Regions from separate parts of the Pseudaeromonas sharmana genome, predicted to be linked through region 1. Evidence: riboswitches for the same ligand, from Rfam matches in the RefSeq annotation. Region 1 holds a riboswitch; the other holds the start of a gene.
What was found. A riboswitch is a leader RNA that binds a small molecule or an ion and turns the genes downstream of it on or off. The one in region 1 is predicted to bind thiamine pyrophosphate.

Region 1 (3,406 bases):
ACGAATCATGGCTACTTCCTCTCGGCAGGGCAGCCTGCCAGCCTGATGAATTTGTGATCGACTGGGCGTCACCCAAACGTATTAGATCCTATAGTTACTCACAGGCAGTAACCAGTCGGAGGATTATCCTATGGATCTGAGCGCCTATCTACGTATGGATGCCAACATACTGCTTGGTATTGTCAATGAAAAGCTGCGTCTGGAGTGTGGCAATCTGGATGAATTGTTGGCCCTGTTTAACTTTGAGCGAGAGCAACTGGTCAGCAAGCTCGACGCAATCGGATACCATTATGACCCGGTTTGCAATCAGTTCCGGGCGACCTAAGCGGTTCCTTTTTCATGAAGGCGTGCTGGTCACGCCTTTATTTTTGTCGTTTTGAGGCTTAGGCGGGTGCGAAGTGCCTGTCAAAACTATCGGGTATCCCGAGAAGTGATTGCTTCAAGAGTGAAAGCTCACTAAAACCAAAGAATACATCGCCCGCTGGATAGGAGGTAGGGATGACACCCGCTGATGTTGTGACATCATTCTGGCAGTGTATGGACCGCAACAATTTCTTTGCTGCCGCAGAGTGGTTGGCTGAGGATTTTGAGTGCAGTTGGCCGCAATCGGGAGAAGTGATCAAAGGACCATGGAACTATGCGATGATTAACATCCATTATCCTTCCTTTTCACCTTGGCGATTTCGTATTGAACAAATGATTCTTGAAGATAATCAGGTGATTACAGATGTATTCATCAGTGATGGCATACAGCAGGCAAGAGCGATCACCATCAGCTTTGTTGCACATGGCTTAATTGCACATCAAACCGAGTTCTGGCCGGAAAGCCTCACACCGGCAAAGTGGAGAGACCGCTGGTCGGGTAAAGAGAGCTCACGCAAGGCAGATGAAGCATTGCTCGTGCTCGAACGACGTCGTATGTGTACACCCGGCTGATTCGCTGGGCATACACACAATTTAACGTAATATATGCAATAACGAATTATCTGCGCTCGACCTTCAATATTGTCAGCCGTGTCATATTGATAACCGCATCTTGCGGAATGGATAGCGGTTCTGTTGTAAAAGGCCGGATTTGTTGTTTGCGCAAGTAGGTTTCAGGTAGGCGATACTCGGCTTGCCAAAACCGTGTCTCTTGATCAGCGAGCCAGACGCCTTGCTGATCGTAGAAACTGATGCGGCCCATAATCTGTACTACGCTCGTCTCCTGCAAGTTGCTGACACTGAGCTCGATTTGACCGCTAGCGGCCTGATCAGGGTGCGGGATGAGCTGCACCCTAACACCCTGTGAGACGGTGTCATGTAATAACGCCGGGTTGGCCAGCGCCTGTGCAGACAAATTTGCCTTACGGCTTGAGGTTATGGCATCGGCTGCGACGGCTTCCGGTGCCGCTGTGTTTGTCTCAGTCAGAATCACGTTCCAACTGTAGTCATCGTTAATCGCAATCTGGCGGCCGTCTTTCAGGGTGACCTGTTCGATAACTGCAGCGTGACAAGCACACAAGCTGGCAATCAGGCAGATAAAAAGAGTTCTCGGCAGCATCATAGTAGCAGTCTCGGTCTGGGCATCAGCAAAAGCGCAGTATAAGGCTCGGCATGGCTGGCTACCAGCCAGGAGCGGGATTGCATGCTGCATCCGTGACGATCAATCCATCACTTGAGCTGACGACGTTCCCACGGCATACTCCTCGCACTTGTCGGAGTGCCTCTTGGGGCTGAGACCGTTCATTCGGGATCCGTTGAACCTGATCAGGTTAATACCTGCGAAGGGAACAAGCGAAGCAGATAGTACACGCATTGACCGCTAGCCTGGCTCCGGCCTGACTGCAGCTGTCTGTTTCTTCAACGTCACTCCGGACAAGCAAATTTCTCTTCAACTATGAGGTTTGCTATGTCTAGTCCAGATCTGTCACGCCGCGAACGCCGTCTGCAAGCACAACAGAATATTCGCCAATTGGTCGGTGAGACCTTTCCTAACTCCGAACGCGTGTACATTACGGGTGTCCGCGACGATATTCGCGTCCCGATGCGATCTATCCGCTTATCTCCCACTCTCATTGGCGGCACACAGGCGGATCCGCGCTATGAAGAGAATGCGCCCGTAGTGGTGTATGACGCCTCGGGGCCCTATGGCGATCCACAGCAAACCATCGCTGTTGAAAAGGGCATCAAGCGTTTGCGAGCCTCCTGGATCGCCCAACGTGGTGACACCGAGGTCGAGCATATAGCGCCCGGTTCCCAGGTGTTGCCGAATCTGCTGCAGGAGGCCTTGCCCAGGCTGGAGCTGAATCATCAGACGCGTCGCGGGCAAGACGGACGTCGAGTCACGCAACTGTACTATGCGCGCCAGGGCATCATCACCCCGGAGATGGAATTCATTGCGTTACGAGAGAATCAGGGGCGGGCGCTGGATGCGCCAGGCGCGATAACGCCTGAATTTGTGCGTGCTGAAGTGGCTGCAGGCCGAGCCATCATCCCAGCCAATATCAATCATCCGGAAGCTGAACCTATGATTATCGGGCGGCACTTTCTCGTAAAAGTGAATGCCAATATCGGTAATTCTTCGCTGACTTCGTCGATTGAAGAAGAGGTCGAAAAACTGGTATGGGCGACGCGCTGGGGGGCGGATACCGTGATGGATCTAAGCACTGGGCGGCAGATTCATGAAACGCGGGAGTGGATATTGCGTAATAGCCCGGTCCCCATTGGTACTGTCCCCATGTATCAGGCGTTGGAGAAGGTCAACGGCCAGCCAGAACGCCTGAGTTGGGAGATCATGCGGGATACACTTATCGAACAGGCTCGGCAAGGTGTTGATTATTTTACAATTCATGCCGGATTGCTGCTTGAGTATGTCCCGCTCACCGCGTCAAGAGTCACGGGCATCGTCTCGCGCGGGGGATCGATCATCGCCAAATGGTGCCTGGCGCATCATCAGCAGAATTTTCTTTATCTGCACTTTCGTGAAATTTGCGAAATCTGTGCCCGCTATGACGTAGCCCTGTCGCTTGGTGACGGATTACGGCCCGGCTCGGTTGCCGACGCCAACGATGAGGCACAGTTTGCCGAGCTCAGAACACTGGGCGAGCTGACCAAGATTGCCTGGGAATACGATGTTCAGGTAATGATCGAAGGCCCTGGTCATGTCCCGATGCATTTGATTCAGGCCAATATGACCGAACAGCTGCAACACTGTCACGGCGCCCCGTTTTACACGCTGGGCCCTCTGACAACGGATATTGCCCCAGGTTATGACCATTTCACCTCCGGTATCGGCGCCGCCATGATTGGCTGGTTTGGTTGCGCCATGCTTTGCTACGTCACGCCGAAGGAGCACCTGGGGCTACCAAACCGAGACGATGTAAAGCAAGGACTCATGGCCTACAAGATTGCGGCACATGCGGCG
Region 2 (3,406 bases), on a different contig from region 1:
GAAACCCTATCTGCCGCTGGGCACGCTGCGCGAGGCGCTGTGCTACCCGCTGCCTCCGCAGGAGGACAGCGTGCTGAGCCCGCTGCTGGCCGAAGTCGGGCTGCAGCAGCTTGCGCCGCGTCTCGACGATGCCGAACCCTGGGCGCAGATCCTGAGCGTCGGCGAACAACAGCGCGTTGCCTTCGCCCGCGCCCTGCTGGTCAAGCCAGCACTGCTGTTCATGGACGAAGCCAGTTCGGCGCTGGATGAACAGAGCGAAGCCCAGCTGTATGGCCTGCTGAAACAGCAGCTGCCGAACACCATTCTGGTCAGCGTCGGGCACCGCAGCACGCTACAACCGTTCCACCAGCGGCGCCTGAGCTGGCAGGCGGACGGCCAATGGCAGCTGGCCTGAGCCGAAATCGCCACGGCGGGCTGGCCGCACTCGCGCTGTGGCTGCTGGCCGCGCTGCTGACGGTGCAGGCCGCCACACCGGCGCGCCAGCTGGCGTTCCGCCGTGACGGCCTGACGCTGCACTATCGGTTGCAACCGCCAGCGGCCCTGGCCGGCGGCGCCATCCAGTCGTTTAGTCTGGCGCTGCCGGCGCAGACGCTGCTCGGCACCTTTCGCCCCTGGCAGCCAGACGCTGCCAGGCGCGTGCTCTATACCCGTCTGCTACAAGCGGCCGGCAAGCAGTGGCCCGAGGCGCGCTTTCACCTGCAGACCACACCGGAGTGGAGCATCGCGATCCACGACCCAGACGGCAAGCGCCTGCCGGAGATCCAGTCATGGCTTGGCGCGGAGCAACAGCGACAATTTGCCACCTTGCTCAAGGAGAGCTATCTGCAACAGCAGCAGGATGCCTGGGGTCAGTCGGGACTGCTTCCCGATTACCCCCGCATCATCGAGGAGAGCAGCAGCGAACTGGGCGACGTCGCCGAAGCGCTGTTGCAACTGGCCGGCGGTGAACAGGCGGATCCGCGCACCCGCTTGCAGTGGCTGCTGCTGTTCGTGCAGACGATTCCCTATCATGCGCTGCAGAGCGCGGATGGTCAGCGCGGCAGTGGTTTTCTATTGCCGCGCCAGGTGTTGCTGGAGAACCGGGGCGACTGTGACAGCAAGTCGGTGTTGCTGGCCAGCCTGTGGCGCTATCTGCAGCCCGAGATCCCGACCCGATTGGTGGTGATCCCCGACCACGCATTACTGGCGCTGGCGTTGCCGGCCGCCCCCGGTGAAGAGACGCTGACCCTAGAGGCGCAACCCTGGTTGCTGGTCGAGCCGACCGGGCCATCTGCGTTGCCGCTCGGCCAGTTGGGGGAAGAGAGCCGCCTGTTTATCAAAACCGGTCGCTACACCACGCTACCGACTCAACCGACCGAGACAAACTCGATGCCGAGCAGGTAACCGCTATCCACCGGGTCGGCGCGCACAATCCGCGCCTCGGCCTGGAACGGCGGCAGCAGGTTGTTGTGCGTGGCCAGGCTGATCTGAATCAGATCCCCCTGCGCATAGTGCCCCTCGCTGGCGTCAATGGCCATGCCGTTGGCGCTCAGATCGCGGCAAATGGCCTGGTAACGTTCACTACCACGGATCAGCGTCACCGGGGCATCGACAATCATGCGCATGAATGCGCGTCGCTCTTTATGCAGATCAGTCAACACGTCGTTCTCCTCCCGTGACTGCCAACCCGCCAGCCTGCGCTGGCATTGTTCATAAAATGTTAATAGAATGGCCGCGTTTTCAAACGGGGTGCGGGCGTCCGCTGAGATCATACCCGGGAACCTGATCCAGTTAGCACTGGCGTAGGGATTTGAGACAACACCGCACCCCGCCGTGCGGTGGGACGCCTGCCTGAATCCATGACAAGGAGTTCGACATGCGTTCCCTGATCCTGCTGGCCAGCCTGCTGGTTTGTGCGGCCGAAGCCGCACCGCAATTGACCATCTACACCTACGATTCGTTCGCTTCCGAGTGGGGCCCAGGCCCGAAAATCAAGCAAGCCTTTGAAAAACAGTGTGGCTGCGAGATCGCCTTTGTGCCACTCGAAGACGGCGTTGCCATCCTTAATCGTCTGAAACTTGAAGGCGCGCACAGTCAGGCCGATCTGGTGATTGGCATGGATGAGGCCATGTTGCCGGAAGCACGCAACAGCCAGCTGTTTGCCGAACACAAGGTGGATCTGCAACCCATCACGCTGCCCGGCGGCTGGCAGGACACCCGCTTCCTGCCGTTCGATTACGGCCACTTCGCCTTCGTCTATGACAGCAGCAAGCTCAAGCAGGTACCCAAGAGTCTGAGCGAACTGGCCGCACGCCAGGACCTGAAGGTCATTTACCAAGATCCGCGCACCAGCACGCCGGGACAGGGCTTGCTGATGTGGGTCAAGCAGACCCAGGGCGACCAGGCCGCTGCCTTCTGGCAACAGCTGGCCAAGCACACCGTGACCGTCACCAAGGGCTGGAGCGAGGCTTACGGCATGTTCCTCAAGGGTGAGGCCGATCTGGTGCTCTCCTACACCACCTCGCCGGCTTACCACCGGCTGGCCGAGCAGAAGAACCAGTACCAGGCCGCCATGTTCAGTGAAGGCCACTATCGCCAGGTCGAAGTCGCCGCCCAGCTCAAGTCCGCCCCACATCCGGAACTGGCCGCACGCTTCATGCAATTCATCCTGCAACCGGAATTCCAGAGCCTGATCCCGACCGGCAACTGGATGTATCCGGTCACCGCCGTGGCGCTGCCGGCGGGTTTCAACGTCGATGAGACCCCGAGTCAGAGCCTGCATCTGGAGCAGGCGCGCATTGCCAGTGAACGCAAAGCCTGGCTGCGTGAATGGCTGCAGGCGGTGAGCCAGTAAGTGACACGCTCCGCCACCTGCTCGCCCCCTCCCCGGCTTCCGTCACCGGCCGCTCGCCTGTGGTGGGGGCCTGGCGCGCTGGCGCTCGGCCTGCTGGCACTGCTCGGCCTGGGCCCCTTGCTGGCACTGTTGCTAAGTGGTGGCGACGCCCCCGCCGCACTATGGCAAGATCCCTATCTGCGCCATGTGGTGCGCTTTAGTCTGCTGCAAGCCGGACTGTCGATGGCCCTCAGTGTGCTGCTGGCATTGCCGGTGGCGCGCGCGTTGCATCGGCGCCGTTTCCCTGGGCGCCAGCTGTTGCTGCAACTGTTCGGCATCTCGCTGGTACTGCCGGTGATCATTGCGTTGTTTGGCCTGGTGGCCGTGCATGGTCAGCAAGGGTGGCTACCCCAGCTGCTGCGGGCCTGTGGCTGGCAGCCAGGTAGCTATCTATATGGCCTCAGCGGCATCTTGCTGGCGCACCTGTTTTTTAACCTGCCGCTGGCGGCACGCTGGTTGCTGTTCGCTCTGGAGGCTATCCCCGAGTCGCAATGGCGACTGGCCAGCCAGCTGGGACTGCGCGGCTGGAGCCTT

Region 2: linked by a shared signal. The riboswitch ahead of thiB (thiamine ABC transporter substrate binding subunit) and the one ahead of thiC (phosphomethylpyrimidine synthase ThiC) in region 1 are both predicted to bind thiamine pyrophosphate.

What each region holds. Positions count from the first base shown of each region.
Region 1 covers NZ_JBHSAF010000014.1:433,948-437,353, reverse strand. The annotation lists gene ACFOSS_RS11730 (secretin N-terminal domain-containing protein) at 1-9, opposite strand, end outside; gene ACFOSS_RS11725 (DUF4250 domain-containing protein) at 131-325, shown strand; gene ACFOSS_RS11720 (nuclear transport factor 2 family protein) at 499-936, shown strand; gene ACFOSS_RS11715 (DUF3157 family protein) at 983-1,636, opposite strand; TPP riboswitch at 1,689-1,789, shown strand; gene thiC (phosphomethylpyrimidine synthase ThiC) at 1,892-3,406, shown strand, end outside.
Region 2 covers NZ_JBHSAF010000001.1:93,011-96,416, reverse strand. The annotation lists gene ACFOSS_RS00450 (ABC transporter ATP-binding protein/permease) at 1-394, shown strand, start outside; gene ACFOSS_RS00445 (hypothetical protein) at 379-1,383, shown strand; gene ACFOSS_RS00440 (PilZ domain-containing protein) at 1,347-1,640, opposite strand; TPP riboswitch at 1,715-1,805, shown strand; gene thiB (thiamine ABC transporter substrate binding subunit) at 1,856-2,833, shown strand; gene thiP (thiamine/thiamine pyrophosphate ABC transporter permease) at 2,834-3,406, shown strand, end outside.